2 regions of the Roseateles rivi genome follow, and region 1 is predicted to be linked to the other one. Evidence: riboswitches for the same ligand, from Rfam matches in the RefSeq annotation. Region 1 holds a riboswitch; the other holds the start of a gene.
The links. A riboswitch is a leader RNA that binds a small molecule or an ion and turns the genes downstream of it on or off. The one in region 1 is predicted to bind cobalamin.
Positions count from the first base shown of each region.

Region 2: linked by a shared signal. The riboswitch ahead of ACG0Z6_RS03475 (energy-coupling factor ABC transporter permease) and the one ahead of ACG0Z6_RS11900 (TonB-dependent receptor plug domain-containing protein) in region 1 are both predicted to bind cobalamin.

Region 1 covers NZ_JBIGHZ010000004.1:368,640-383,708, reverse strand. The annotation lists gene ACG0Z6_RS11925 (thioredoxin family protein) at 16-594, shown strand; gene ACG0Z6_RS11920 (GlxA family transcriptional regulator) at 707-1,717, shown strand; gene ACG0Z6_RS11915 (TonB-dependent receptor domain-containing protein) at 1,732-3,861, opposite strand; gene ACG0Z6_RS11910 (GGDEF domain-containing protein) at 4,161-4,955, shown strand; gene pth (aminoacyl-tRNA hydrolase) at 4,998-5,636, shown strand; cobalamin riboswitch at 5,679-5,930, shown strand; gene ACG0Z6_RS11900 (TonB-dependent receptor plug domain-containing protein) at 6,016-7,932, shown strand; gene cobU (bifunctional adenosylcobinamide kinase/adenosylcobinamide-phosphate guanylyltransferase) at 7,954-8,526, shown strand; gene ACG0Z6_RS11890 (ABC transporter substrate-binding protein) at 8,523-9,470, shown strand; gene ACG0Z6_RS11885 (FecCD family ABC transporter permease) at 9,470-10,465, shown strand; gene ACG0Z6_RS11880 (ABC transporter ATP-binding protein) at 10,462-11,235, shown strand; gene ACG0Z6_RS11875 (cobyrinic acid a,c-diamide synthase CobB) at 11,250-12,581, shown strand; gene bluB (5,6-dimethylbenzimidazole synthase) at 12,584-13,237, shown strand; gene cobO (cob(I)yrinic acid a,c-diamide adenosyltransferase) at 13,227-13,796, shown strand; gene cbiB (adenosylcobinamide-phosphate synthase CbiB) at 13,806-14,720, shown strand; gene ACG0Z6_RS11855 (aminotransferase class I/II-fold pyridoxal phosphate-dependent enzyme) at 14,717-15,069, shown strand, end outside.
Region 2 covers NZ_JBIGHZ010000001.1:770,548-785,616, reverse strand. The annotation lists gene ACG0Z6_RS03535 (TonB-dependent receptor) at 1-1,073, opposite strand, end outside; gene cobJ (precorrin-3B C(17)-methyltransferase) at 1,185-2,144, opposite strand; gene ACG0Z6_RS03525 (cobalamin biosynthesis protein) at 2,212-2,652, opposite strand; gene ACG0Z6_RS03520 (cobalamin biosynthesis central domain-containing protein) at 2,652-3,434, opposite strand; gene cobI (precorrin-2 C(20)-methyltransferase) at 3,431-4,252, opposite strand; partial or broken gene cbiE (precorrin-6y C5,15-methyltransferase (decarboxylating) subunit CbiE) at 4,346-5,662, opposite strand; gene ACG0Z6_RS03505 (cobalt-precorrin-5B (C(1))-methyltransferase) at 5,659-6,798, opposite strand; gene ACG0Z6_RS03500 (GNAT family N-acetyltransferase) at 6,811-7,272, opposite strand; gene ACG0Z6_RS03495 (antibiotic biosynthesis monooxygenase family protein) at 7,269-7,598, opposite strand; gene ACG0Z6_RS03490 (precorrin-8X methylmutase) at 7,595-8,326, opposite strand; gene ACG0Z6_RS03485 (sirohydrochlorin chelatase) at 8,345-9,388, opposite strand; gene cobM (precorrin-4 C(11)-methyltransferase) at 9,360-10,196, opposite strand; gene ACG0Z6_RS03475 (energy-coupling factor ABC transporter permease) at 10,205-10,861, opposite strand; cobalamin riboswitch at 11,092-11,339, opposite strand; gene ACG0Z6_RS03470 (MFS transporter) at 11,545-13,455, shown strand; gene ACG0Z6_RS03465 (alpha/beta hydrolase family protein) at 13,465-14,265, opposite strand; gene ACG0Z6_RS03460 (ArsR/SmtB family transcription factor) at 14,388-14,696, opposite strand; gene ACG0Z6_RS03455 (SDR family oxidoreductase) at 14,777-15,069, shown strand, end outside.

The DNA of each region.
Region 1 (15,069 bases):
CCGCAAAGGCCCGCCATGCGCACCGCCCCAACCCGCGTCGCCCCGGCCTTGCTGCTGCTGGTTGGGCTGTTCGCCTCCCCCGGCCAGGCCGAACCCATGGACCAGCGCTATGCCGCGCTGGACATCGAGCCGCGGCGCGAGGCCGATGGGCGCTGGGTGTTCCAGCTCCAGCCCGCGTTGGCGCTGGCACAGCGCCAGCACAAAAACATCTACCTGCTGTTGACCGCGCACGACTGCGGCTTCTGCCAGCGCTACGAACGCTTTCTCAACGCCAATGCCCAGCAACTCGCACCCGTGCTGCGACAGCAGCATGTGCTGGTGGTGCTGCGTGCCAGCCTGGCTGCGCAAGGCAATGCCGTGCAGTTTGAAGCCTACGGCAAGACATGGCCCTACCAGGCCTTTCAATACCTGCTGGGCGACGAGCGCCAGCGCCGCTTGCAATACCCCGTGGTGTGGCAGCTCAGCCCCCAGTTGCGCCTGCTGCAGCAACTGCCCTACGGCACCGGCACGCTGGAAACCGTGGCCGACCAGGTCGAGATCTGGAGCGATATCCCGGCGGCCGCCGCACCCCCCTTATCTACGGGGTCGGACTAAGCCGCATTGCCCTGCAAGCCTGGCATGGTCAGGATGCGCCCAGTTTGCTAGGCGGGAGTGCGGCACCCCGCGGCACGCCCCCTGGGTCTGTCATTGCCGCAGGAGTTCTGTCATGCCCACCCACCACAACGGGGGCCGCCATCGCGTGGCCATCGTCATCTACCCCGGCTTCAAAGCGCTGGAGGCCGTGGGCACGCTCAGCGTGTTCGACTACGCCAACCGCCGCCTGTGGCAGCGCGGCCAGGCGGCTGGCTATGAGCTGACCTTGGCCTCGGTGCACGCTGGCGGCGTGCCCTCTGAAACCCTGCTGCAACTGCAAGCCACCAGTTCGCTGGAGGCCTTGGGCGTGCCGCAAACGGCCATCATCGTGGGTTGCAAAGACATTGAACTGGCGCTGCAACACAACCCGGAGCTGGTGCGCTGGGTGGCGGCCATGGCGCCACAAGTCGAGCGTCTGGTGGCGCTGTGCACGGGCAGCTTCTTTCTGGCTGAGGCGGGCTTGCTCAAAGGCTGCGCGGCCACCACCCATTGGAGCACCGCATCCCTGCTGGCCCAGCGCTACCCGGAGGTGAGCGTGCAGTCCGACGCCATCTACCTGCGCAGTGGCCAGGTGTGGACCAGCGCGGGCGTGACCGCCGGCATAGACCTCGCCCTGGCCCTGGTGGAAGAAGACCACGGCCGCGAGCTGGCGCTGGACATCGCGCGCGACTTGGTGGTCTACCTCAAGCGCCCTGGCGGGCAATCTCAGTTCAGCGTGCACCTGGCCAGCCAGCGCTCCAACCACCCCAGCCTGCGCGAGGTGCAGGACTGGCTGCTGGACCACCTCGATGCCCCCGTCTCCATGGCCGACCTGGCCAGCCGCGCGGCCATGAGCGAGCGCAACTTCCGCCGCGTCTTCCAGCGCGAAACCGGCACCAGCCCGCTGCAGTTCGTGGAAAACGCGCGCCTGGAAGTGGCGCGGCGCCTGCTGGAAGAAGGCAACCTGCCGCTCAAAAGCGTGGCCGGCCGCGTGGGCTTTGGCTCCGAGCAATCGCTGCGCAAACTCTTCGTCAAACACCTGGGCGTGGCCCCGCACGAATACCGCGAGCGCTTTGCCAGCGCGCGGCGCGACGCGCGGCATTGAGCCGAGGCATTGCCTCAATACTGCAGCTGCGCACTCAAGCCCAGACCCCAGCTGCGGCCCGGGGCAGGTTCGAAGTAACGGCCATTTCCGTCGTTGACGATGACCGAACCCACATAGCGGCGGTTGCTGAGGTTGTCGCCGCGCACAAAGGCTTTGAGCGTCCAAGGCCCCGTGCGCAGCTCCTGGCTGAGGCTGGCCCCCAGCAGGGTGTAGGCGCTGGCGGCGTCGGTGTTCAAGTCGTTGACGGGCACGGCGCCCAGGTGGCGCAGCTCCAGCGCCGCGCGCAGCCCCCGGGTAGGCAGCCAGTCCAGCGTGGCCGCCAGTTGCTGGCGCGCCAGGCCCGGCAGGCGCGCGCCAGCGGGCACGCTCACGCTGGGCCGCGCGCAGGGGGCGGCGGTGCAGGTGAGAAAGCCGTCGCGGTACTGCGCATCCAGCCAGGTGTAGGCGGCCTGGGCCTGCCACTGGCGCGCCCAGCCCTGGCTGCCCGCCCAGCTCCAGGCCAGTTCAGCGCCACGGCGCTGGGTGCGGCCCGCGTTTTGAAAGGTGCTGCGCCCACCCTGGTTGGTGAGGGTGACGATTTCTTGCGAGGTACCCACCTCGAACAGCGCCAGGTTCACATCCCCCAGCGCGGCACCACGGGTTTTGAGGCCCAGCTCGGTGTGGCGGCTGCGCGCGCCTTGCAGCGCCAGATTCAGCCCGGTCTGGCCGCCTGCGCGGTAGGCCAGCTCATTGAGCGTGGGGGTTTCAAAACCACGGCCCCAGGCCGCGTACACGCGCCAGTCGGGCGCCACGGCCCAGCTCAGGCCCAGGGCTGGGGTGGTGGCGCTGTAGTCCACCGCGCCGCTGTCGTCGGGGTTGGTGGCGCTGATGTAGTGGTCTTGCGAGCGCACGCGCAGCTGCGCGCGGCGCAGCCCGGCGCTGAACTCCAGCTGCGGCAGCAGCCGCCAGCTGAGCTGGGCGTAGGGGTCGCCGCTGCTGGCGCGGTTGTCCTCGTTGCGGCGCAGCGCGCCTTGCACGCCCAGCTGCTGGGCCGCGCCGCTGCCCAGAAAGTTTTGATAGCCGCTGCGCTGCTCGGCCAGGCCATCGCGCGTGTAGCCCAGCACCAGGCTGGCCTGGGGCGAGAGCTGCCAGCGCCACTGCAGGTCCAGGCCCCGGTAGTCGCGTTCCAGCGCAATGACCCCGCCCGGGTGGGTGGCTGCGGCCTGCGTGCCCACGGGAATGGCCTGGAATTGCTCGGTGTCGCGGTGCCCTTGCCACAGGCTCAGCTGCAGGCTGTGCTGGGGGCTGAGGCGCTGCTCCCACTGCAAGCCCAGCTGCGTTTGATGCATTGTTTTGCGCGTGTTGAAGCTCAGCGCTGCAGGGTCCACACCGCGCGGGTCGGCCTGCATTTGCGCGCGCGTCAGGCCCAGCGGGTCCTGCGCCTGCGGCAGGGCCACGCTGTTGAGCACCAGGCGCAGCTGGGTGTCGGCCGTGGGTTGCCAGCTGAATTTGGCATTGCCCAGGCGCCGCTCGGTCTGGCTGTTCTGGCGCCAGCCCTCGGTGCGAAAGCGGCTGGCGCCCAGCACCACGCCCAGCTCGCCCACAGCGCCGCTGACGTTCACCGCCAGACGCTGGCTGTCGTCGGGCCCGCTCCAGGCACTGAGCTGGGCACGCGGACGGCCACGGCCGTCTTCGGTGAAGACTTGAATCACCCCGCCCGCCGCGTTGCCGTAGAGCACCGAGTAGGGCCCGCGCAGCACCTCCACGCGCTGCGCCGTGCCCAGGTCGATGTGCGAGATCTGCCCTTGCCCATCGGGCTGCGTGGCCGGAATGCCGTCCACCAACAGGCGCACGCCGCGTATGCCAAAGCTGGCACGCGCACCAAAGCCACGGATGGAGAGCTGCGCGTCCTGCGCGTAGTTCTGGCGGTCACGCACCACCAGCCCCGGCACCAGCGCCAAGCCGTCGGAGAGGTTGATCAGCGCCTTGCCCTCACGCAGCTGCGCAGCATCCACGCCGTCCACCGAGGCGGCCAGCTCAAAGGCCGAACGCCCCTCGCGCGTGACGCTGAGCACCACCGGATCCAGGCGCGGCGCGGCCGCCTCCTGCGCCTGAGCCGCACCTTGAACCCCCACTCCCACGGCCAAACACCAGATGGCTTTCATATTGGTCCTCGTTGGCTGATGCAGTCCACCCCAAACGCCGCACGACTGTGCCGCCTCAGGTGCCTTTTGTGCAGCCCTGTTGACATCCCCCCCACAAGCCTCCCCCCGAGGCAAGCGAGCGGGTTTCCCCCTTGAGCCACAGGCCAGCTTTGGCTCGCCAATCGCACATGCAACACCGCAGCCCACCTGCAGCGGGCCGCCATGTCACGTGTTACGGGCCCCAAAGGTGGCGCCAGCTCAACACCGAAAGTCCTAAAGTCGACGCCTTGCTAGCCGATTGCCATGCCCAGGAGATCGCCGTGCGGGCACCGCAAAAATTCACCCAATGCGTACAAGCCGTGCGCAACATCCAAGCACCCCATCGAAAACCTGGACAGCACAGCCAGCGCGCGCTGTGGATTGAAGTGGCCTTGCTGCTGCTGGGCTTGCTGCTGCTGCATTTTTTGTTTGATTACATCGACGCCTACGAGCGCTTCTACGAATTCTCGCGCCGTCACGAGTCCTGGGAGCTCGACGAGCTGATGGTCACCGTCACCCTCTCGCCTGTGTTTCTGGCCATTTTTGCGGCGCGGCGCTGGCGCGAGGCACAGGCCCGCTTGGAACAGTCGCTCACCGACGAGCTCACCCTCATCCCCAACCGCCGCCACGGCAGCAGTGTGCTGGCCGAGGAGGTGCGGCGCGCGCTGCGCTACGAGCGACCGCTGGCCGTGGTGCTGATGGATTTGGACCACTTCAAAGCCGTCAACGACCAGCTCGGCCACGATGTGGGCGACCAGGTGCTGCGCCAGGCCGCCCGCACCTTGATGCTGGGCATACGCCAGCAGGACTTGCTGTGCCGCTGGGGCGGCGAGGAGTTTCTGCTCATCTGCCCCGAGGTAAACCTCGATCAGGTCCAGCAGCTGGCACTGCGCTTGCTCGACGCCCTCAGCCAGGACGTGAGCAGTGCATTGGGCCCCGTCACCGCAAGCATGGGTGTGGCGGCCCTGAGGCCCGAGGGCGAGCACCCCGACGCGCTGATCAAACGCGCCGATGTGGCCTTGGGTCAGGCCAAAGGCGCCGGGCGCAACCGCGTGGTGTGCGCGCCCTTCGTCTGAGGGCCGGCCCCTGGGGCACAGCCGGCCGGATAATCCCGCCCCATGATTCGCCTGTTTGTTGGCCTGGGCAACCCCGGCTCTGAATACGAAGACACCCGCCACAACGCTGGCTTTTGGTGGGTGGACCAGCTCGCACGCCAGTGGCGTGCCACCTTGCAGCCCGAGCGCAGCTACCACGGCCTGGTCTCGCGCGTCACCCCGCCCGGTGCCAGCGGCCCGGTGTGGCTGCTGCAGCCCATGACGTATATGAACCTCAGCGGCAAATCGGTGGCCGCGCTGGCACGGTTTTTCAAAATCGCGCCCGAGGAAATCCTGGCCATCCACGACGAGCTGGACCTGCTGCCGGGCGATATGAAGCTCAAGCAAGGCGGCGGCAACGGCGGGCACAACGGCTTGAAAGACATGCAGGCCCAGCTGGGCTCAGCCAACTTCTGGCGCCTGCGTCTGGGCATAGGCCACCCCGGGCACAAGGCCGAAGTGGCGGCCTATGTGCTGCGCAAAGCCCCGCAGGCCGAGCGCGATGCCCTGCAAGCCTGCATCGACAAAAGCCTGCCCACCGCAGCGCTCATGCTGCAAGGCCAGATGGCGCAGGCCCTGGCGCAAATCCACGCCAAGCCGCAGCGCCCCAAGCCCCCGCGCCCCAGCCCAGCTGCGGCCGCCAAACCCGAGCCTGAGGCCTGAGCCAACACGGCCTCATAGCGCCCCTGCGGCACGGGGTGCGGGGCTAGAATCCGCCGCGTTGGTGCTCGCGCGGCCTGTTCTGGCGGCGCAGTGAAACGGGAATCGACCGGGCCTTGCCGCGCAAAGCGGCAAAGCCCCAAACCGAGCTGTCCCCGCAACGGTAAATGGCCGCAGCGCTGCACGCGCTGCGAGCTGCCTTGAACACACCCACTGGCGCTGCCGCGATGCAGGGCTGGGAAGGGTTGGGCGGCGTGTGCCATCAGCCCGGAGACCGGCCAACAGCGTGAGGCTCACCTCTTGGGGCGGGCCTTGGTATGCAGCCTGCGGCCGGGGAAGCGGCGGGCTGGCTGACTTCGCCTATTGGTCCGTTTCCAACATCATGACTTCCTCCCTGACGCCTTCGCGCGGCACGGCACTGGCCGCCCCTGCCCAAGCCACCGCCCTCACCGCCGCACTGCTGGCCCTGATCAGCGCAGCACCCGCCGCACTGGCCGCCCCGGCACCCAGCACCAAGCTCGACACCGTCCAGATCACCGCCACGCGCAGCGCGCTCAAGCTCGACCAAGTGCTGGCCGACGTGACCGTGCTGGAGCGTGCCGACATCGAACGCCTGGGCTTTGGCAGCCTGGCCGACTTGCTGCGCGGCCAAGCCTGCTTTGAATTTGCACGCAACGGCAACCCCGGCGCCACCACCTCCTTGTTCCTGCGCGGCGCCAACTCGCAGCACACGGCCTTGCTGATTGACGGCGTGCGCGTGGACACGCAATCGGGCTCGGGCGGTGCGAGCTGGCAAGCCATCCCGCTGGCGCAGATCGAGCGCGTTGAAATCGTGCGCGGCGCGGCCAGCGCCATCTACGGCTCCGACGCCGTGGCCGGTGTGGTGCAAGTCTTCACGCGCCAGGGCGATGAGCAGCGCCTCTCCTTCGGCGCCGCCCTGGGCAGCCTGGGCCGGGTCAAGGGCGATATGAGTGCCTCGGGCCGCCTGGGCGCACTGGACTACAGCCTGGGCCTGGCCACCGAAGTGGCCGAGGGCTTCAACACCCGCAAAGTGGCCGACCCCAACTACCAGGCCGACCTGGACGGCTGGCGCCAAAACAGCCTCAATGCGCGCCTGGGCTGGCAGCTCGACCGCCGCCACCGCGTGGAGCTGCTGAGCACTGCCAGCTTCAACAGCGCCGACTACGACGCCAGCGCCAAGCCCGCGCCGGGCGTGGACGACCGCAGCCTGCAACAGCTGCGCGCCAGCCGCCTGCTGTGGAGCGCGCAATGGCAAAACGGCTGGCAGACTGAGCTGAGCCTGGGCGAAGGCCGCGACCGCTACGAGACCCAAACCAACGCGCGGCGCACCTACCTGACCGAATCGCGCGTGCGCAACGCCGCGCTGCACGGCAGCCTGCGCCTGGGCCCGGGCCAACTCAATGTGCTGGCCGAACACCGCCAGGACGAGCTCATCAACAGCGGCCTGCTCCAGCGCGACGCCGCCCAGCGCAGCCAAAACGCCCTGGGCCTGGGCTATTTGCTGCAGCTCGGCGCGCTGGACGCCCAGGCCCATGTGCGCCAGGACCGCGACAGCGAGTTCGGCAATGTGCGCACCGGCACCCTGGCCGCGGGCTGGCGCTTGAGCCCGCAGTGGCGCGCCTGGGCCAGCGCGGGCACGGCGTTTCGCGCCCCCACGCCCTACCAGCTCTTCAGCGAATACGGTCCCAAGCCCGGTGCTCCAGCGCTGGATGCTGAACACGGCCGCAACCGCGAGCTGGGCCTGAACTGGAATGCCGCACAAGCCTCGCTCTCGCTGACCGTCTACCGCAACCATGTGCGCGACATGATCGTGTGGGACGGCAGCTTTGCCTCCAACTGCGTCTCCACCTGGGGCGGCTGCTACGGCAACCTCGCCGCCGTGCGCCTGCAGGGCGTGAGCCTCTCGGGCCAATGGCAGCTGGGCAGCGTCAAGCTCGAAGGCAGTGTGGACCGCCAGGACGCACGCGACACCAGCACCCAGCTCTGGCTGGGCCGCCGCGCCAAGCTGCATGGCGCCGTGCGCCTGAGCCAGCAGCTCGGCGCGCTGAGCTGGGGCGCACAGCTGCTGGCCTCGGACCGCCGCTTTGACCGCAACGACAACAAGACCCAGCTGGGCGGCTACGGCCTGCTCAACCTGGACTTGGGCTACCAGGTCAACCCGGCCCTGCGCCTGCAGGTCAACCTGGACAACGCGCTGAACAAGGTCTACGAGACCGCGGGGGGCTACGCCCAGGCGCCGCGCACGCTGCAGCTGGGTCTGCGCTACACACCGCGCTAAACCCCCACGAGGCCCCACCCCATGCGCGCGCACCACCTCATTGTTGGCGGCCAAAAAAGCGGCAAAACCCGCCATGCCGAAGGCCTGGCGCTGCGCTGGCAGCGCGGGGGCGGGCGCGTGCAGGTGCTGGCCACGGCCGAGGCCCACGACGAAGAAATGCGCGCGCGCATTGCCCACCACCAGGCCAGCCGCCCGGCGGGCTTTGGCACGGTGGAGGAGCCCCGCGCCCTGGCCGCAGCGCTGCGCGCCCATGCGCGCGCCGACACCCTGCTGCTGGTGGACTGCCTCACGCTGTGGCTCACCAACTGGCTCATGCCCTATGTGGCAGCGGGCGGAGAGCCCCCGAGCCAGGCGGCTTGGCTGCAGCAGCGCGCCGCGCTCTTGCAGGCGCTGGAGGAGATCGACAGCCCCATCGTGCTGGTGAGCAACGAGGTGGGCTGGGGCGTGTCGCCCCTGTCGCGCGAGGTGCGCGGCTTCATCGACCAGCTCGGTCTGCTCAACCAGGACGTGGCGCGCCGCTGCGGCCACCTCACGCTGATGGCCGCAGGCCAAGCATTCACCCAGGCCGTGACGCCCCAGGAGGACTTGCCATGAACCGTACCGCACGCTGGGCGACCGGGCTGCTGTTGGGCCTGACGGTGCTGGGGGTGGTGGGCCTGAGCCCCGCACAGGCCCAGCCCGTCAAGCTCAAAGACGACCGAGGCGCAGTCCTGCAACTGCCCGCACCGCCGCAGCGCATCGTCAGCCTGCTGCCCTCGTTGACCGAATCGGTGTGCGCGCTGGGCGAATGCGCGCGCCTGGTGGCCACAGACCGCTACTCCAACCACCCTGAGGCGGTGCAAAAGCTCCCCAAGCTCGGCGGGCTGGACGACACCTCAGTGGAAGCCGTGCTGGCGCTCAAGCCCGATGTGGTGCTGCTGGCGCTGTCCTCGCGGCTGACCGAGCGGCTCGAAGCCCTGGGCCTCAAGGTGGTGGCGCTGGAACCCAAATCCCATGCCGATGTGCGCCGCATCGTGGGTGTGCTGGGGCAGTTGCTGGCGCGCCCGCGCGAGGCCCAGCAGCTGTGGCAGCGCATCGACGCTGGCATTACTCAGGCCGCCGAGCAAGTGCCCGCCAGCATGCGCGGCACGCGCGTCTATTACGAGGTCGACGCCGCGCCCTATGCCGCCGGGCCGCAGTCCTTCATCGGCGAAACCCTGGCGCGCTTGGGGCTGAACAACATCGTGCCGCCCGAGCTCGGGCCCTTCCCCAAGCTCAACCCGGAATTCGTGGTGCGTGCCGACCCCGCCCTCATCATGGTGGGCCAGCGCAGCGCCACCGGCCTGCCGCAGCGCCCGGGCTGGAGCCGCATCAGCGCGGTGCAGCGCCAGCAGCTGTGTGTGTGGCGCGCGCATGAGTCCGACGTGCTGGTGCGCCCGGGCCCGCGCATGGACGAAGCCGCGCAGCTCATGCTGCGCTGCCTGCGCCAGGCCGCCGCCGGGCCCGTGCCCTTGCCGCCCTTGAACGGCGCCCTGCCCGCAGCCGGAGGCATGCGCTGATGCCCAACACGCGCGCACCCTGGCTGCTGGCGGCCTTGCTGCTGGTGGGGGCCTTGTTGCTGGGCCTGGGCCTGTCCACCGGGGCCACGGGCTTTGCGCCCTGGTTCAGCCAGGACGAAACCCTGCGCCAAATCCTCTGGGACATCCGCGCGCCGCGCACCCTGGGCGCGTGGCTGGCCGGGGCGCTGCTGGCGCTGTCGGGCGCCATTGCCCAAGGCCTGTTTCGCAACCCGCTGGCCGACCCCTATTTGCTGGGCGCCTCGGCCGGGGCCTCGCTGGGCGTGGCGGCCATGCTGTTTGGCCTGGGCCTCTCGCCCGCGGCCACGCAGCTGGCGCTGCGCCTGGGGCTGACCGGCGCGGCGGCCCTGGGCGCGCTGGGCGCGGTGGCCCTGACCCTGGTGCTGGCGCGCGGTGTGGAGCACACCTTGCGCCTGCTGCTGGCTGGGGTGATTGTGGGCGTGGTGCTCGGTGCCGCGGCCGCACTGCTGGGCATGCTCAACCCCGACATCCTGCGCGCCATGCAGGCCTTTTTGCTGGGCTCCACGGGCTATCTGGGCTGGTCGGCCGTGGGCATTTTGGCCAGCACCTTGCTGCTGGGCTGGGGTGTGGCGCTGGGCTGCGCGCGCATGCTCGACGCGCTGGCCCTGGGCGAGGCCACGGCGCAGTCGCTGGGCGTGCGGCTCATGCCGCTGCGCCTGCTGCTGGTGGCGGCCATGGCGCTGGCCACGGGCGCGGCGGTGGCGCATTGCGGGCTGATCGCCTTTGTGGGCCTGGTGGCCCCGCACCTGGTGCGCAGCTGGGGCTGCGCCACGCACGGCCAGTTGCTCACGCTCTCGGCCCTCACCGGCGGGGCGCTGCTGCTGGCCTCTGATGTGCTGGCGCGCAGCCTCATTGCCCCGCAGGAGCTGCCCGTGGGCGTGCTCACCGCCATTCTGGGCGGCAGCTATTTGCTGTGGCTGATGCACCGCCAGGGCGTGCTCGGAGGCTCGCGGTGAGCCTGCCTTTTCGCCCGCTTTCGCTGACGCTGCAGCAGCTGCAGCTCGACGGCCAACGCGTGCTGCACGACATCGCGCTGCACTTTGACACCCCCGGCTGGCTGGCCGTGGTGGGCCCCAATGGCGCGGGCAAATCCACGCTGCTGCGCGCCCTGGCTGGGCTGCTGCCCTTTGAGGGCCAGCGCCTGCTGGGCGGGCAGGACGCCCAGCAGCTGACCCCGAGTGAACACGCCCGCACCCTGGCCTGGCTGGGGCAGAGCGAATCCATCCGCACCGAAGGCCTGCGCGCGGCCGAGGTGGTGATGCTGGGCCGGCTGCCGCACCAGGCCTGGCTGGCACCACCCTCGACGCAAGACCACGCCGCCGTGGAGCAGGCCATGCGCCAGACGCAGTGCTGGGACTGGCGCGACCGCGCGCTGCACACGCTCTCGGGCGGCGAGCGCCAGCGCGTGCTGCTGGCGCGGGCGCTGGCCGTGCAGTCACCCCTGCTCTTGATGGACGAACCCCTGGCCCACCTGGACCCACCGCACCAAAGCGACTGGGTGGACATCGTGCGCGCCCGCGCCCAAACGGGCACGCTGGTGCTGTCGGTGCTGCACGAGCTGAACGTGGCTTTGCAAGCGCAGTCCATCATCGTCATGCAAGCCGGGCGCGTGGTGCACCACGGCGCCCCCGGCGACCCCGCCACCCATGCCGCACTGCAAGCCGTGTTTGAGCAGCGCCTGCTCATCGTGCGCGTGCACGAACGCTGGGTGGCTTTGAATGCCTGAATGAAGTACCGCCCATGAGCGCCACGCACTGCCCCGCCTTTCTCATCAGCGCCCCGGCTTCCGGTCAAGGCAAGACCAGCATCACTGCGGCCATCGCGCGCCAGGCGCGGCGCCAAGGCCAGCGCGTGCGCGTGTTCAAGACCGGGCCGGATTACCTCGACCCCATGGTGCTGGAGCGCGCCAGCGGCGCACCGGTCTACCAGCTGGACCTCTTCATGGGCGGGCTGGCGCATTGCCGCGCCCTGCTCTGTGCCGCCGCACGCGAGGCCGACCTCATCCTCGTCGAAGGCGTGATGGGCCTTTTTGATGGCCAACCTAGCAGTGCCGATTTGGCCGCGGCCTTTGGCCTGCCCGTGCTGGTGGTGCTGGACGCCTCGGGCATGGCCCAGACCTTTGCGGCCCTGGCCACAGGCCTGGCGCGCTACCGCAGCGACATCCAGGTGGCGGGCGTGATCGCCAACCGCGTGGGCAGCGAGGGCCATGCGCGCATGCTGGCCCAAGGCCTGCCGCCTGAGCTGCCCTTGCTGGCGGCCTTCACGCGCCACGAGGCCCTGGCCCTGCCCGAGCGCCACCTGGGCCTGGTGCAGGCGCTGGAATGCCCGCAGCTGGACGAGCAGCTCGACGCCTGGGCCGAGGCCTGGCTGGCCGCGCAGGCCCTGGGCCAAGGCTGGCCGCCGCAAGCCGCCGCACTGGCCCTGGCTGAAGCCGAGCCGCCCACACCGCCCCACCCCGAGCAGCCGCTGCGCGGCCTGCATCTGGCCATTGCGCGCGACGCCTGCTTCTCCTTCATCTACCCCGCCAATGTGGATGTGCTGCGCGAGATGGGCGCACAGCTGCACTTTTTCTCGCCCCTGGCGCATGAGCCGCTGCCCGCGTGCGACGCGCTGTGGCTGCCCGGCGGCTACCCCGAGCTGCATGCCGCCACGCTGCGCGCTCACCCCAGTTTTTTTGAGGCGCTGCACCAGCACCTGGCCGCGCACAAGCCCTTGCTGGCGGAGTGCGGCGGCATGCTGTGCTTGCTGCAGAGCCTGACCGACGGCGAGGGCCACAGCCACGCCATGGCCGGCCTGCTGCCGGGTCAGGCGCAGATGCAGCCGCGTCTGGCCGCGCTGGGCCTGCAGTCGGTGTGCTGGCCGCAGTCCGCGCAGCCGCTGCGCGGCCACACCTTTCACTACTCGCTCATGCAAAGCGGCCCCGCGCCGCACACACGGGCCGAGAACCCCAACGGCGGACGTGCGGCCGAGGCGCTCTATGTGCAGGGCTCGCTCTTGGCCAGCTACATCCACCACTACTTCCCCTCCAACCCCGAGGCCGTGGCGCGCTTTTTCGGCGCTGCCCTGCGCTGAGCATGAGCAGCAGCCCCTTCAGCAGCGCCGAGCGTGAGGCCCTCTGGGCCGTGATGGAGGCACGGCGCGACTGCCGCCACTTCCTGCCCAGCGCCCCGCTGCCCGACGCGCAGCTGCAGCGCCTTTTGCAGGCCGCGCACCTGGCGCCCTCGGTGGGTCTGATGCAGCCCTGGCGCTTCATGCGGCTGTCCACCCCGGCCTGGCGCGCGCGCCTGGCACCGCTGGTGCAGGCCGAACGTCAGGCCACGGCCGAGGCCCTGGGCTCGCGCGCTGACGAATTCCTGCGCCTCAAGGTCGAAGGCCTGGCCGATTGCGCCGAGCTGCTGGCCCTGGTGCTGGCCCCGGACGACGGCACCGTGTTTGGCCGCCGCACCCTGCCGCGCGAGATGGCGCTGTGCTCGGTGGGCGCGGCGGTGCAAAACCTCTGGCTGGCCGCGCGCGCTGAAAACCTGGGCCTGGGCTGGGTGTCGATGTTCGACCCCGAAGCCCTGGGCGCGGCGCTGCAACTGCCCCAGGGCGCCCTGGCCCTGGGCCTGCTGTGCCTGGGCCCCGTGCCGCATTTCTACGAACAACCCATGCTGTCGCAAGTGGGCTGGCGCCAAGGCCGCCCGCTGCAAGACATGCTTCTACCCGCCCCCGACGACCATGCAAATTGAAACCCCACCCCTGAACCACCAAAGGCTGGAGCAGCCCGCCGAGCGCCGTGGCCTGATCCTCGTGCACACCGGCGACGGCAAGGGCAAGAGCACCGCCGCCTTTGGCCTGGCGCTGCGCGCGCACGGCCGGGGCAAGCGCGTGCACATCTACCAGTTCATGAAAGTGCCCAGCGCCCGCTTCGGTGAACACCGCATGTTCGAACACTTGGGCGTGCCCATCGAAGGCCTGGGCGACGGCTTTTCCTGGAAGAGCAAAGACCTGGAGCACAGCGCCGAACTGGCGCGCCAGGGCTGGGCGCGCGCGGCCGCGCTGATCACCGCGGGCGAGCACTTTCTGGTGGTGCTGGACGAGATCATGTACCCCATCCGCTACGGCTGGCTGGGGCTGGACGCTGTGCTGGAGGTGCTGCGCCAGCGCCCCAGCCACGTTAACGTGGTGCTGACCGGGCGCGGCGCGCCCGAGGAGCTCATCGCCCTGGCCGACACCGTCACGGAGATGCGCCTCGTCAAGCACCACTACCAAGCCGGCGTGCCCGCACAGCGCGGGATTGAAGACTGAGGCCGAGGCTTGATCAGCGCCTGCGCCCTGCTCCTGGCCCTGTGGGTGGACCACCGCTGGGGCGAGCCGCCCGTGTGGGCCCACCCCGTGGTGGGCATGGGCCGCTACCTGGGCGCGCTGGGCCCGCACCTGTACGCCCTGCCTGCGGCAGCGGCGTTTGCACTCGGGGCACTGGCCTGGAGCTTGGGCGCAGCCCTGTGCGTGGCCCTGGCCTGGGCCTTGCAAGCTCTGACCCTGCAACTGCCCGCCGTGCTGGCGGTACTAGTGCTGGGCCTGCTGCTCAAGCCACTGCTGGCGCTGCGCCTGCTGTGCGAGGAAGTGACCGCCGTGGAAGCTGCGCTGCAGCGCAGCCTGCCCGAGGGCCGCGCGCAGCTCTCGCGCCTGGTCAGCCGCGACACCACGCAGCTCAGCGCCGACGAGGTGCGCGAGGCCGCGCTCGAAACCCTGTCTGAAAACCTCAGCGACTCCGTGCTGGCCCCGCTGCTGTACTTCGCCCTGGCGGGCCTGCCCGGTGCGGCGCTCTACCGTTTTGCCAACACGGCCGACGCCATGTGGGGCTACCGCGGGCGCTATGAATGGGCGGGCAAATGGGCGGCGCGCGCCGATGACTTGCTCAACCTGCTGCCCGCGCGCCTCACCGGCCTCATGCTGTGCGCGCCGCGCCACTGGCCACGGCTGCGCCACGAGGCCCGCGCCACGCCCAGCCCCAACGGCGGCTGGCCCATGGGCGCGCTGGCCCTGCAGCTGGGCCTGCGCCTGAGCAAGCCCGGCGTGTATGTTCTCAACGCCGCAGGCCGCGCGCCGTGCGGCGCCGACATCGCCGCTGCGGTGCAGCGCTGCCGCCGCGTGGCTTGGGGCGCCGCGCTGCTGATGGCCACGCTGTTGCCGCTGTGTTCGGCCCTGCTGCAAGGAGCCCTCGCATGACGCTGACCGAACACGGCGGCCCCGACGCGCTGGGCCGCGCACCGCATGATTTCTCGTCCAACGCCAGCTGCGTGCCCACGCCCGCGTGGCTGAGCACCGCGCTGGCCCAGGCCGACCGCCACCACTACCCCGACCCACACTACAGCGCGCTGTACCGCCAACTCAGCCACGAGCTGGGCGTGGCACCCGAGCGCCTGAGCCTGTGCGCGGGCGGCGCCGAGGGCATACGCCGCCTGAGCCTGCACGCGCTCTTGCGCGGTGTGCGCCGCGTGTGGGTGCCCACGCCGGGTTTTGCCGACTACGCCGCCGCGGCGCGTGCGCTGGGCTTGGCCGTCAGCCCCTACGCCTG
Region 2 (15,069 bases), on a different contig from region 1:
ACCGCGCGCCCGTCCGCGCTCAGCGCGTACTCCTCCAGATTGCGCCAGCGCCGATTGATGTCGAAGTGGTAGAGCTCGGCCTGCAGCTTCCACTCGGGCGACAGCTCATAGCGGCTTTGCAGGCGGTGGCGGTCTTGGCGCACATGCCACAGCCCGTCTTGCACGTTGTAGTTGCGGTCGCGCAGGTCGCTGGCAATGCGGCCCTGGCGCAGCGGCGTGCCGAAGTAGGCGCTGTTGCGGTCGCGGTGGGTGTCGGTGAGCAGGTCCACCTGCCACTGCGCCAGCGGCTGCCAGCGCAACGTGCTCATGAGCTTGCGCTGGCGCCAGTCGCCGCGCTGCACGGCGCCGTCGCCGCCTTTGTCCAGCAGGTCCAGGCGCAGCGCCAGCAGCGGCTTGTCCGCGCGCAGCCCTTGCAGCAGGGGCTGGTTCAGGCCCAGGCCCAGGCGCCAGCTGTCAAATCGGCCCAGGCCCAGCTCCAGGTCTTGCGAGGCATGGGCCTGCGGCTGCTTGCGCACCAGGTTGATGGCGCCGCCAATGGCACCGTCGCCATGCAGCACCGAGGCTGCACCGCGCAGCACCTCCACGCGCTCGTAGCCAAAGCCGTCTTGCGGCAGGGACTGCGTGCCCGAGGTGGTGGGCACGCGCACGCCGTCTTCGAGCTGCGCAATGCTGTCGTTGCCCGAAAAGCCGCGGCTCTGGAAGGTGGAGCCCGAGCCGGGCGAGCCCTGGAAGCTGAAGCCCGCTGCACGCTGCACCAAATCGGCGGTGTTGCGCACGCCCTCGCGCGCCAGGCGGTCGACGTCCAGGCTGTCAGCGCTGGCAGGCGTGTCCAGCAGCGATTGACCCAGGCGCGAACCCGCCGTGCTGGTCTTCTTCAGCGGCGCGTAGGGGCTGGCATTGATATGCACTTTGCGCAGGCGCTTGCCTTTTTCAGGGGCCTTGGGCACCGCGCCCGCTTGGGCTTGGCGGGTGTCTGCATCGGCGGCCGCTTCGGTGGCGGCCCGGGCACTGAGGCCTGTGGCACACAACAAGGCCACAGCCAGCGCTACGCGGTGAAAGGGAGAGAACAACATGTCAGAACACTCTTAAAAAAGCAAACTCGAAAAATCTGGGCAAAGCTGCGCCCACAGCGCCTCTGGGGCCAGAGGCGGCTGGGCTTTGGCGCGCGCGCGAGCGCGGCGGGCTTATTCGTCTTGGCTGGCGGCGCTCAGCGTCAGTTCCTCTTGCAGCGGCTCGGCCAGCACGGCCTCGATGTAGTCCAGCGGCAGCTTGTGCAGCTGGCTGAGCGCGGCGGCGCTGGCACCTTGGGCATGGCGCTCATGCAGGTCTTGGTACCAGCCGCTCAAGCCCGTGGAGAGGGAGCGCCCGGGCTTTTCGCCCTCGCGCGTGCTGCCGCCGTCGGCCACGTCGTATTTGTTGGCGTAGCCACGCGGCGTGACCATGCGGCCATGCTGAATGGTGGTGTTGCTGTTGCCGATGAGCACGGTGGAGAGCATGCCGATATCGGCCTCGCACATCTGCGCCAGGGTGGTGAACTCAATGCGCTCGCGCCGCCGGTAGGCGCTCTTGACGATGGCCACCGGCGTGTCGGGGCGGCGGTGGCGCAGGAAGAGGCGCTGGGCCTGCACGATTTGCTGCGTGCGCCGCCCGCTCTTGGGGTTGTAGAGCGCCACCACAAAGTCGGCTGCGGCTGCGGCATCCAGGCGCCGGGCAATCACCGGCCAGGGTGTGAGCAGGTCTGACAGCGAGATGGAGCAGAAGTCGTGCGTCAGCGGTGCCCCCACCCGCGCGGCGCAGGCATTGATGGCCGAGGCGCCAGGAATCACCTCCACCTCCACGGGGTGTTCGGGGGTCCAGCCGGCTTGAAAGAGCACCTCGTAGGTGGGCCCGGCCATGCCGTAAACACCTGCATCACCCGAAGAAATCAGCGCCACCTTGTGGCCTGCCTGGGCCTCTTCCAGCGCTTGCACGGCGCGGTCTAGCTCCTCGGTCATGCTCTTGCGCACGATGCGCTTGCCCTCGACCAAATCGGCCACCAGCTTGATGTAGGTGACGTAGCCAATCACCACATCGGCCTCGGCAATGGCGGCGCGCGCGCGCAGCGTCATGTGCTCCACGCTGCCCGGGCCAATGCCCACCAGCATGATTTTTCCCGGCGCCACACCGGCGCTCTCTTCAATGACGGTGTCAGCAAAGTCCACCGCGTTGTTCTCAGTCATGCGTACTTCCTCCCATCAGCGCCACGGACACGGTGGCGTTCTTGCCGCACAGGCCCTGGTGCTTGTGTTTTTCAACTTGCAGCGCCGCCATGGGCTGCGCCCCTCTGCCCTGCCCCGCCGCCAGCAGCGCTGCGGCCTCCGAGACCGAAGGCGTGCCCATGAAGCGCAACACCGTGGCGCTGGGGTTGGGCACAGGCACGGCCGCCAGCTGCGCTGCGCTGTAGAGCTGCAGCGGCAGCGCCAGCTGCTGGGCCAGCTGCACAAAGGCCAGCTCGTCGCCCTTGGCCTCGATGCTGGCCAAGGCCGCCACCTGCGCGGGGCTGGCGCCCAGGCGCTGCAAGGCTTGCTCCAGGGCCTGGCGCACGGTCTGCAGGGGTGTGCCGCGGTCGCAGCCCAGGCCCACGGCGTAGCGCGCAGCGGCGGCGTTCTCCATCAAGCCTCAGCCTCCTGACCCAGCGGCGGGCGGTACAGCACCAGGGCCTCATGCCACTGCGCCCAGCATGCAGCGTCCACCTCGGCGCGCGTCACCCACAGACAGGCTTTGAAGCGCTCGCGCTGCACATCGCTCATGCGCTCAAACACATGGATGCTGGCCGGCAGCGGCGTGGCGCGCGTCCACCAGCGGCGGCTGCCCGCCTCTTGCACCAGGGCAATGGGCTCGCCATTGACCACATGGGCCGAGACGCGCGTGATGTTGATCTTGGGGCACTCCACCGCCCAGCCCAGCTCGCGCCCGAGGATGTCCACGGGAATGGTCTTGCCCACATCGCTGGCGGTGGTGAGCACGGGCGTGGCCTGCAGCAGCGCGGCGATTTTTTCCGCCCAGGCATTGGCCCCGCCCACATGGCCGGACAGCACGGGAATGACAAAGGCCGCAGCGTCGTCCACCACCAGCACACCGGGGTCTTCGTCCTTGCTCTTGAGGTGGGGCGCAATCAAGCGCACCACGGCCCCGAGCGAGACGAAGAACACGATCTGGTCGAACTCGGCAAACAGCCGCGCGATCTCGTCCTTGAACGCGCCCTCATAGGCTTGCACCGGGTTTTGCAGCGCGCCCATGAGCGGCGCGAACTTGGCCGCCACACACACGCTGGCCTGCGGCAAAGCCTGCGCCAGCGCAGCCACCTGGGCCGCGCCGTGTTTGGTGATGGCCACCAGCACCACGCGCACATGGGCGGCGGTGGCGGGGTCGGGGATGGGGTTGGTGGTGGTCATGTGGTCGGGATGTTGGGCAGAGGGTCCGGGAGAGGGGTTTTCTTCTTGCACCCCTTCACCCTGTCCCCCCGCAGCCGCTGCGGGTTCTTCACGATCAGCAGCGAGAGGTAGTTCACCTTGGTGCCTTGCAGCTGCAGCAGCTCCGTGCCGCGCAGCACGCGCTCGTCAGGTGCACCGGCGCGCTCCACAAAGTGGCTGTGTTCGAGCAAGCCACGGCGCGAGAGCAAGGTCAGCAGCTCGTCCAGCAGCGGCTTGATCTTCATGAGCACCAGGGTGTCGTAGTCGTCGAGCTGGCGCTCCACCATGTCCACGCCGTAGGCAGCCGGCACGATGGCCACGGTGTCGTCCTGCTCCGAAAACGGCAGCTGCAGCCGCGCGCAGGAGGCGTGAAACGAGGTCACGCCTGGGATGATTTCCAGCGCCACCTCAGCGTCCAGCGCCTGCACGGTGCGCGCCAGGTGGCCGAAGGTGGCGTAGGTGGAGGCGTCCCCCTCCACCAGGAACAAAACGTCGCGCCCGCTGCGCAGCACGGGCAGCACGGCCTCGGCCGCACGCAGCCAGGCACGGCTGAGCTTTTCCACGTCGTGCGTCATGGGAAAGATGAGCTGCAGTGCGTCCGCAGGCACGGCCAGCCCGGCGCGCTGCGCGATGGCCAGCGCATAGCTGTCGGTCTTGAGCGAGCGCTGCGGGTAGCTCCACAAGGCATCGCTGCGCTGCAGCTGGGCCCAGGCACGGCGGGTGATGAGGTCGGCATCGCCAGGGCCGAGGGAGACGCCGATCAAGCGACCGGGGGCCTCTCCCCTGGCCCCTCTCCCAATTTGGGAGAGGGGGATGGAAGTCGACACATCGCCAGTCTTCAGCCCCTCGCCCACCTTGGGAGAGGGGTTGGGGAGAGGGCCCCGCAGAGGGCCCGCACACACCACCCACACCGGGTTTTCAGCGGCCATGCGCTGCATGTCCAAAATCGGCTTGGAGCGCGCAGCCTGCAGTTGCAGCACATCCCAGCTCAAGCGCCCTTCGCCACTCAAACGCTTGAGCACCGCGGTGGCGGTGGCCAGGTTTTCCAGGGTCACGAAATTCATCACCAGCTGACCACCGGGGCGCAGGCGCGAGATGACGAGTTCAATCAAGCCCTCCAGCTCGCCGCCCGAGCCGCCCACAAACACCGCATCGGGGTCGGGCCAGTGCTGCAAGCCCTCGGGCGCTTTGGCGTGGAGCAGGCTGTAGTTGGACAGGCCGCTGGCCTGCCAGTTCTGCGTGGCAATGGCCACGTCGGCCTCGTTCTTCTCCACCGCGTACACATGGCCGCGCCGCGCCAGGCGTGCGGCCTCCAGGCCCACCGAGCCCGAGCCCGCGCCGATGTCCCACACCACGCTGTCCTCGCGCAGCTGCAGCCGCGCCAGCGACACGGCACGCACTTCCAGCTTGGTGATCAAGCCCTTGTCGGGCTGGCGCTGGGCGTAGCTGGCGTCGGGGCGGCCCATGAGCACGGGCAGCGCCTCGCGCCGCGTGCGCCACAGCAGCAACACATTGAGTTCGGCAAAGCGCATCTGCGCGGCCTGCGCCACGCTCAGGTCTTCGTGAATGCGCTCATGGGGCTGGCAGAGGTTTTCGGCCACGGCCAGCTGGAAGTCCTCGCCCAAGCCCTCGGCCAGCAGCATGCGGGCAATGCGGTCGGGGCTGTTGAGCGGGCTGGTCAGCACCGCCAGGCGTTCGTGTTGATTGATCAGCTGGCGCAGTGCGTAGAGGCCGTGGCGCGCGTCGGCGCCACGCACCCACTCGCCCGCGTCTTTGGCGTGGACGGAGGTGAACTTCATGTCCTGCCAAGGCAGCACCAGGCGCGCGCAGGCCAGCTGCAAGGTGCTGAGGTTGGGCAGCACTTGCAGCGCGTCAATGCAAAGCTGCGCAGCCAGGTAGGCGGCAATGCCAAAGCACAGCGGGTCGCCCGTGGCCAGCACCACGGCGCGCTGCCCCAAGGCCTGAGCCTCGCGCACCCACACGGGCACGCTGGCGAGCTGGCCGGTGAGATCGAGGCGCCGCGCCTCAGGGCGAATCTGCGCTTCGAGCAGCGCCAGCGTGCGCGTGCCGCCAATCACGCAGTCCGCACTGCGCAGCGCCGCCAGGCCCTGCTGGGACAGCGAAGCCACGCCATCGTCCAGCACCCCCAGCACCACACAGCGGTGGCCGCCCTTGAAGTAGCGGCCCTCGTAGGTCAAGTCTTCAGTCATGTTTGGTCTTGATTGAGCGGCGAGTCGCACTGCGCCTGGGCCAGCTTGCGGCCGTCAAAGTCACACACCAGCACGCGCAGCGCGAACTGGTGCGGGTAGCGGCCCTTGAGCGTGCGCACCACGCCTTGGGCCAGGGCGGTGTGGAAGGCCTCCACCAGGCCCAGCGCCTCCACGCGTTCGCTGGCGTAGCGCGCCGTCTCGGCGTTGCGGATGTCCTCGCACACCTCGGGCGGCACGCCAATGCCCGCACACAAATCGGCCAGATAGCCGGTGTCCACCTCGGCACGGTTGGCGTGGGTGATGGTCTCGCCCTGGGCAATCTTGGTGAGCTTGCCCACCATGCCGCCAATCACCACCTGCGCAATGCCGCTGGACACCGCCGTATCCAGCGCATAGCGCAGGAAGTCACCCATCTGCACATAGCAGGCCTCGGGCAGGCCGGGCAGCTCTTGCATGACGAATTTTTCCGTGCGCCCGCCGGTGGTCAGCACCACCACGCCCGCGCCGGTGGTGGCGGCCACCTCCACGCCCTGCACCACGCTGGCACGAAACGCCGCCGTGGAATAGGGTTTGACAATGCCCGTGGTGCCCAAAATGGAAATGCCACCCAGAATGCCCAGGCGCGCGTTGAGCGTCTTCTTGGCCATTTCCAGGCCTTGGGGCACGCTGATGCACACCTCCAGCCCCACCTCGCTCAAGAGGCTGTCGCCGACCTCGCGCACGTTGTCTTCGATATTGCGCCGGGGCACGGGGTTGATGGCGGGCCCACCCACCTCCAGCCCCAGTCCTGGCATGGTCACCAGGCCCACGCCATGGCCGCCCAGCAGGCGCACCACGCCGGGCTCCTGCGGCAGCAAGCGCACTTCGGCCGTGAGATGGGCTTTATCGGTGCAGTCCGGGTCGTCGCCCGCGTCCTTCACCACATAGGCCCGCGCCCACCGCGCCATGCCCTGCCCCTCCAGCTGCCCCCCCTGCACCTCAAAGCGCACACGCTGCCCGTTGGGCAGCAGGCTCTGCACCGCCTCCGGCATCAGCCCCTCCACCAGCCCCAGCACGCAAGCCCGCGCCGCCGCAGCCGAGCACGCCCCGGTGGTGAAACCGGTGCGCGTGCCTTTGGGTTTGGCTTTGTCCATCATGGCAAGGTTCGATCAAGTGCCAGACAGCGTTTTGGTGTAGGTGCGAAACACCAAGTCCCGCTCCCAGCCCCGGCTTTCGTACAGCGCCTGGGCAGTGGTGTTGGTGTGCGCCGTGGTCAGGTCCAGCCGTGCCACGCCGCGCTGGCGTGCCGCCTCCTCCACCGCAGCCATGAGGGCATGGGCCACACCCTGGCCACGCGCGTCGGGGTGAACGTAGAGGTCATACAGCACCCAAATCGGCTCTGCAATGACGGAGCAAAACGTGGGGTAGCACTGGCACAGGCCCAGCGCATCGGTGCCCGACCAAGCGCCCCACAGCAAGGCTTGGCGCAAAGTCTGGCGCTGCTGCAAAAAGCGCAGCGCGCGCGGCAGGTCCGAGGGCTGCTCGTAGAACTGGCGGTAGGCGTCGAACAAGGCCGCCAGCTGCGGCAGCTCGTGGCCCAGGGCCAGCTCCACACGGACATTGCTGCTCATGCGGGCTCCTGGGGCGATGTGGGGTGCGCCATCAAGCCGTCGCCGTAGCTGCGCAGCACTTGCGAGACCACCACGCGGTAGCCCTGCAGCCACTCGGTGTAGCGGGCTTTGGCTTGCAGGTGCGCGGGGTGTTGCATGAGTGCGCGCAGGCCGCTCTCATCGCTCCAGTAGTAGACGTTGCACAGGCGGCCCTGCGCCTCGTTGCGCCATTGCTCCTGGCCCAGATAGCCGGGGGTTTCCAGCACGGCGCGTTCGATGGCCGCGTCCAAGGCGTGAAAGGCTTCGTCGTAACGGCCTTCGTCGAAGATGAAGCTGGCGCTGATCACGGTGCCACTCCGGCCGCTTCTTGGGCTTCAGCCAAACCCAGCAGGGCGTGAATGGCCGCCACCACCAGGGTGGAGCCGCCTTTGCGGCCGCGGATGATGAGCCAGGGCACTTCGTCGACCTCGGCCATGAGGTCTTTGGATTCAGCCGCTGAGACAAAGCCCACGGGCAGGCCCACCACCAGCGCGGGGCGCAGGCCTTCTTCGCGGATCAGCCGCACCACCTCGATGAGGGCGGTGGGCGCGTTGCCAATGCCCACGATGGCGCCTTGCAGCAGGCCCTGGGCATGGGCTTTGCGCATGGCTTGCACGGCGCGCGTGGTGTCTTGCTCGCGCGCAGCGGCAATGACGTCCTCGTCAGAAATGAACTGGTGCGTGCCCATGCCGAAATGCTGCAGGCGCGGCTTGGACAGGCCCACGCAAATCATCTCCACATCGGCCACCACGCGGCTTTGGCGGCTGCGAATGGCGGCCACACCAGCGCGCACAGCTTGGGGGTGAAAGTCGGTGAGGCCGTTGAAATCAAAGTCGGCATTGGCGTGGATCATGCGCCGCACGATGGGCCACTGCTCAGGGCTATAGCGGTGCGACCCGACTTCGGCGTCGATGACGGCAAAGGAGTCATGCTCGATGGCGCGGCCCGCCGCGGTGAGCTGCTCGGTGACGGTGTTGTGCTGCGCGCTGGTGTGCAGCGCAGCGGCAGCATCCAGCAAGGCGGGGTTGAGGCTCATGGCGTGTCTCCCAGGGCTTTAGCGGCAGCGGCGCACCACGGCCACGGGGGTGGCGTGTGAGTGCTCGTGCGGGTGGGCATGAGTGTGCTCATGGGCATGGTCGTGTGGGTGCTCATGCTCATGGCCGTGCTCGTGGTGGTGATGGTGGTGCGCGTCATCGCCGTGAGGGTGGTGATGCTCGTGCCCGCCGGGGCCGTGGTGGTGGCCGCCGTGGCCCAGCTCCACCGCGATTTCGCGGTACTTGCAGCCATCGCAGGCCATGCGGCTTTCGGGCTGCAGGCCCAGCAGCTCGGCCACGCGCTGCTCGAGCAAAGCGGTGATCTCGGGCTCAAACCCGAAGTAGCCCGCGGCCGCAAAACGGATGTGCGGGTACTGCTGACGCAGGTGCTGCACCTGGCGCTCGATGCGGCTCATCAAGGTGCCGCTGAACAGGTAGTAAGGCAGCACCACGATTTGCGTCATGAGCTGCAGGCTTTGGCGCTGCACCACGCGCTCCAGGCGCGGGAAGGTGATGCCGGTAAAGGCAATGTCCACCAGCTCATGGTCGCCCTCTTCCATGAGCCAGCGCGCCATCTTGGCCACCTCGCCGTTGGCCCCGCGGTCTGAGGCGCCACGCCCCAGCAGGATGACGCCGGTGGAGCGCGGGTCGGGCATGTCCAGCTCGGTCATGGCGCGCCGCAGCTGGCGCTTGAGCACTTTCAAAATCGGCTCGCCCGCTTGCAGGTGCGGCACGTAGTCAAAGCGCACGGCGGGGCAGTCCAGCCGCGCCGTGTCGATGGCCTGGGGGATGTCCATCTTCACGTGCCCTGCGGCATTGAGGATGAGCGGCAGCACCACCACGCGCTGGCTGTCTTGCGCCGCGCGGCGCAAGCCCTCGTGCAGCATGACGGTGGCGAACTCGATGAAGCACACCTCGATGCGCCAGTTCGGGCGGCGCACACGCCAGGCGGCGGCAAAGCGCTCGATTTCCTCGTTGGCACCGGGCTCGCGCGAGCCGTGGCCCACCAACAGCAGCGTGGTGTGGGCCGGCAGGTCAATCGCGGTGGGGGCTGGATGCGTCATCTGGCAACTCGCTAGAGCTTGGGTTGGCGGGCGCTGTGGCCCGGCGGAATTTGTGGGTAAAGCTCGGGTCGTAGAGCTTGGAGCGCGTGAGCTGCGGCCACTGCCGCGCACCCAGCGTGGGGCTGGCGATGATCATGCTTTGGCTCACCACGCCGGCGGCGCGGCAGCGCGCTTTGATGTCGGCCAGCGTGCCGCGTATCAGCAGCTCCTCGCCGGGCCAGCTGGCTTTGTGCACCACCAGCATGGGGGCGTCTTCACGCCAGCCCGCAGCGCGCAGCGCGGCCTCAACCTTGTGCAGCAAGGTGATGGAGAGGTAGATGCACAGCGTGCAGTGGTGGCGCGCCAGGTCTTCCAGCGCCTCGCCCTCGGGCATGGGCGTGCGGCCTTCAACGCGCGTGAGGATCACGGTCTGCGTGAGCTCGGGCAGCGTGAAGCTCTCCACCGCCGCGGCCGCGCTGGCCATGGCCGAGGTCACCCCCGGCACCACGCGCAGCGGCACGCCTGCGGCATCCAGCGGCTGCACCAGCTCGATGAGCGCGCCGTAGAGCGAGGGGTCGCCCGTTTGCAGGCGCACCACCACGGCGTGGCGCGCCGCGCGTTCGATCAGCCAGGCGGCCATTTCTTCGAGCGTCATGCCCTTGGAGTCGGCCACCTCGCAGTGCGCGGGCGCAAAGCGCGTGGCCGCCTCGTTCACCAGCGAGCCGGCATACAAGATGGCCCCGGCTTGGGCAATGAGGTCGCGGCCCTTGAGCGTGAGCAGCTCAGGGTCGCCGGGGCCTGCGCCCACGAAGTAGACCGTGCCTGGCATGCCCGGCCTCAGGCTTGGGCCGTGCGCGACTCAAAACACCACGCCGCAAAGCGCTGGCGCATCAGCCAGCTCTGCGGGCGCAGCAGCCACAGCACGGCCAGCGTGACAGCAGGCTCCAGCAGCACCAAGGGCGCGTAGTGCAGCGCAAAGGTCTCAAAGCCTGCCAGTGCACCAGCGCCGCTGGAGAGCGACAGCCAAAACGCCACCATGGCCACCACACCGCTGTAAAACACGCCGTCGAGCTTGACCAGCGTGGCCACACGCACGGGCGTGCCCGCAGCCAGCAGGCGCTGGCCCAGCGTGAAGTGCACGGCCATGAGCGGCAGCATCAGCGACAGCGCGTTCACCGCCAGGTGCGGCAAGTCCTGCGGGTCAAACAAAAGGCCCTGCAGCAGCAGGCCCAGCGGCAAGCCCAGCAGCGTGGGCAAGTAGCCAAAGGCGATGTAGATGGGCATGGCACCGAGGAAGTGCAGCTCCGACGGGCCTGCGGGCATGTGAAAGGCCTGCATAAAGACCGAGAAGAACACCGCGGCCAGGAGCGTGCGCGGCGCGGCCGTGCCGAACTGGCGCAACCACTGCGGCAGGTGCGCCAGCAGCACGCCAACAGCAGCCACGGCGGCAAAAACGAGTTTGGGTTGGGCAATCAAGCCGGGTTCGATGTGCATGGCGGGCCTCACATGCGTCGCACATGGACCTCAGGCCTTTGCACCCACAGCGCTTGCCCGCAAAAGAATGGCAAACGCCGCAGCCCAAAGCCACAGCCCACGCAAAACGCCAACAGAAGATGAACAGGACGAACGAAAGAAGCGTCAAAAACGCTTCGAGCTTTTCACTCGCACCCACATCCCCGTAGGCACGCGCACATGGCGCACCGGCGCGGCCAACACAGCCACAGCGCAGCACCCCATCGTTGGCCGGTCTCCGGGCTGGTGGTCAACTCTCGAACCCTTCCCAGCGCATCAGACAGACACGCCAGTGGGTGAAGCACGAAAGCTCGTCCCTTGCAGGACCGACCACTCACCGTTGCGGGGGCAGCTCAGCTTCACCTACAGGGCAGCACAGCGGCCAGCCCCAGCGATCTGATTCCCGTTTCACTGGGCCCACCGGACGGCAGACCCGAGCACCAACGGCGCGCATGGTACTGCAATCCCCCGGGCCTTTGCGCGCTGAGCGTGCGTCACAAGCGCCGCGCCGCCTCGGCGCTTGTCGCCTGTGGTGGGCGCATGCTGCACCAGTCCCCCCTAAGCACGTGCGGCCCAACGCCCACACCGCTGGCGCTGCCAAGCGGCACTCGCCACTGCCGCATGCAGAATCAAGCGGCTTTGCAGCCACCACCCCAACGCTGACCATGTCAAACACCCCCCCCAGTCAATTCGCGCTGCTTGGCCAGCGCCGTTTCGCCCCGTTTTTCTGGACTCAGTTTCTGGGCGCGGCCAACGACAACTTGTTCAAATTCGCGCTCACGGTGCTGCTGACTTACCAGCTGCAGCTGAGCTGGCTGGCGCCCACCCAAGCCGGGCTGGTGATTGGTGCGCTGTTCATCCTGCCCTTTGTGCTGTTCTCGGCCTCCAGTGGACAGCTGGCGGACAAGGTGGACAAAGCGCACCTGATGCGCGCCATCAAAAACCTGGAAATCACCATCATGGCGCTGGCGGCTTGGGGGTTTTGGGCCGCACATGTGCCCACACTGCTGTTGTGCGTGCTGCTGATGGGGCTGCACTCCACGCTGTTTGGCCCGGTCAAATACGCCTACTTGCCCCAGCAGCTGCAGGAGCAGGAGCTGACGGGCGGCAACGGTTTGGTGGAGATGGGTACCTTTGTGGCCATCTTGCTGGGCAATGTCGTCGGTGGTTTGCTCATGGCATCACCCGAGCTGGGCACACACTGGGTGGCCCTGGGCGGGCTGGCCTTGGCCTTGGCCGGTCGTGCCAGCGCGCAAGCCATCCCGCCTTGCGCGCCTACCGATCCGGGCTTGCGCATCAACCACAACCCTTTGAGCGAAACCTGGCGCAATCTGCAGCTGGCACATGGCCACTTGGCGGTGTTTCGCTCGCTGCTAGGCATCTCTTGGATGTGGTTCTTCGGGGCCGTGTTCTTGTCCAATTTCCCGGCCTTTGCCAAAGAAGTGCTGCATGGCAACGCCCAGGTGGCCTCGCTGCTGCTGGTGGTGTTTTCGGTGGGCATTGGCGTGGGTTCGCTGCTGTGCGAGCACCTGTCGCGCCGCCATGTGGAAATCGGCTTGGTCCCACTGGGGGCCATTGGCATGAGTGTCTTTGCCATTGACCTGTACTTCGCCTCCCGCAGCCTGCCCACCCCAGCCCAAGGCACGTTGGGCAGCGCTGCATTTTTGGCCCAGGCGGCCCACTGGCGGGTGTTGATCGATTTGGCCTTGCTGGCGCTGTTTGCGGGGCTCTACAGCGTGCCCATGTACGCGCTCATCCAGTTGCGCACCCCGCCCACGCACCGCGCGCGCATCATCGCCACCAACAACATCTTGAATGCCTTGTTCATGATTGCCAGCTCCCTGCTGGCGGGGCTGATGCTGGGCGCCGGTGTCAGTCTGCCCGAGCTGTTTTTGTGGCTGGGCGTGGCCAATGCCGTGGTGGCCAGCTACATCTTTGCCGTGGTGCCGGAATACCTGCTGCGCTTTGTGGCCTTCATCGCCTCGCGCTGTGTCTACCGCTTTGAGGTCCGCGGTGAGGCGCACATGCCGACCCAGGGTGCAGCCGTGCTGGTGTGCAACCATGTGAGCTACGTCGACGCCGTGCTGCTGATGGCCGCCAGCCCCCGGCCCATTCGCTTCATCATGGACCACCGCATCTTCAGCACGCCGCTGGTCGGTTGGTTCTTTCGCCTGGCCAAGGCCATTCCCATCGCGCCCCAGCACGAAAACCCCGCTGTCTACGACGCCGCCTTTGCCAGCGCCCGCCAGGTGCTGGACGAGGGCGAGCTGCTTTGCATCTTTCCCGAAGGCGGCATCACCCGCGACGGGCAGCTGCAGCCTTTTCGCGGCGGCGTGATGAAGATCGTCGAACACCGCCCCGATCTGCCCGTCGTGCCCCTGGCCCTGACCAACCTCTGGGGCTCATTCTTCTCACGCATCGAAGGCGGTCGGGCCATGGTGCGGCCCTGGCGCCGTGGCTGCTTCAACCACGTCGGCTTGGTGGCTGGCGCCCCCATGAGTGCAAGCGACATCAGCCCCGAAAAGCTGCAACGCCAGGTGGGCGAGCTGCTGTGCGAGGGGGGGCAGCGGCCCTGATGCCCCCTCTTATGGCGCGCGGCCCAGATGGCGCAGCCAGAAGGCCTCGTATTTGCGGTGCCAGCCCGCGTTCTTGACGGCACCACCCAGGCCATGGCCGCCGTCGGGGTCCAGGAACAGGTCAGGCTGGGTGTAGAGGGTGTACTGGGTCTGGAAGCCCCCAAAGCTCCAGCCCGTCAGGCCCATGCGCTGGCGGTCCACCCCCAGGTTCTGGCTGATGTAGGCCACGGCGTCTTGCAAGTCCTCGGTCTGCGGTCGGCCTGGTTGCTCCCAGTTGGCGCGGGAGAAGGCTTGCCCATAGTTGGAGTGGCCACGCGTGTCCAGCGTGACCGTGACGTAGCCGTGCTTGAGCGCCATATACATCTGGAACCAGTAGGCGGTGTCCTGAAAGCTGTCGCGCTCCACCATATGCCCGTCACCCAGCACGCTGCCGTAGACATAGACCACGGCGGGACGTTGGTCGCTGGCGCGCCAGCCCGCTGGCTTGAAGACATAGGCCTGGAGCTCGTCACCATGGCGATTCTTGAAGGCAAAGCGTTCGGGCGTTTGCAGCAGCAATTGGCGCAGGGCCGGGTCGTGGCTTTGCGTGAGCACCTGGGCTGGTGCGGCAGAGCTGGTCAGACCTTGGATGAGCTTGAGCTCCGGCGGCTGCCCCCAGTGTCCGGCGTTGGCCGCCAGCCATTGCCCGCTGTGCGAGACCACGGATTTGCGGTGGTAGTCCAGCGCCTGGCCCAGCGCGGTCATGGCGCCGGTGTGCACATCCACCCGGTAGAGGTTCATGGCGGCAGGGTCGTCGCGGTTGGCCGCCACAAAGGCGCTGCGGCTGTCGGGCGTGAAGCCCAGCAGCTCCAGGGCCTCGAACTTGGGGTCGTCTCAGAAAACGGAATTTAAAGCACGCTAAGCGTTGATCTTCACCATCTGTCGGTACAAGCTCAAAGAGGCCTCGAGGCATGAAGAACGGCATCAAGCAATCCGGGGAAGCGACGATCAAGGTCGTCCTTTCGCAGAGAGTTGATGAACTGCGTTCCCTCCGGACGCATCCGAATAACGCCTGCTTCCCGTAGCACCCGGAAGTGGTGTGAAGCTGTGGACTTGGCCACTGTCAAATTCAAGGCACCACAAGCTTGTTCCCCCTTGGTTGCAAGGCTTTGTACAAGGCTAAGGCGCACAGGATCGCTAAGCGCGTAAAGCACCCTCGCTAATGACAGATTCTCGAGTGTTGGGTGGCTGGGTGACCTCATGCTTTCAGTGTTACACAAGTGGTGATAAAGTTCCATAGTTCGCTTATGATCGAACAATGGAACTTTAGGAGAAAACCAGCATGTCAAAAAATCGATTCATGAATCAAGTTGCAGTCGTAACCGGTGGGTCAACCGGCATTGGATTGGCCATTGCCAAGGCGCTGCTCGCTGAAGGAGCCAAGCGCGTCTATATAACGGGTAGAACCGAAAAGACTCTCAGTCAAGCGGCTGCTTCACTGGGGGACGGTGCGGTTGGGGTGGCATCTGATGTAGCCGATGTTTCAGACTTGAGAAAGCTCAAGGTCGAGATCGAAAAACGCGGGGATCAACTCGATGTCGTGTTTGCCAACGCCGGTATCGCCGAGAACAATGG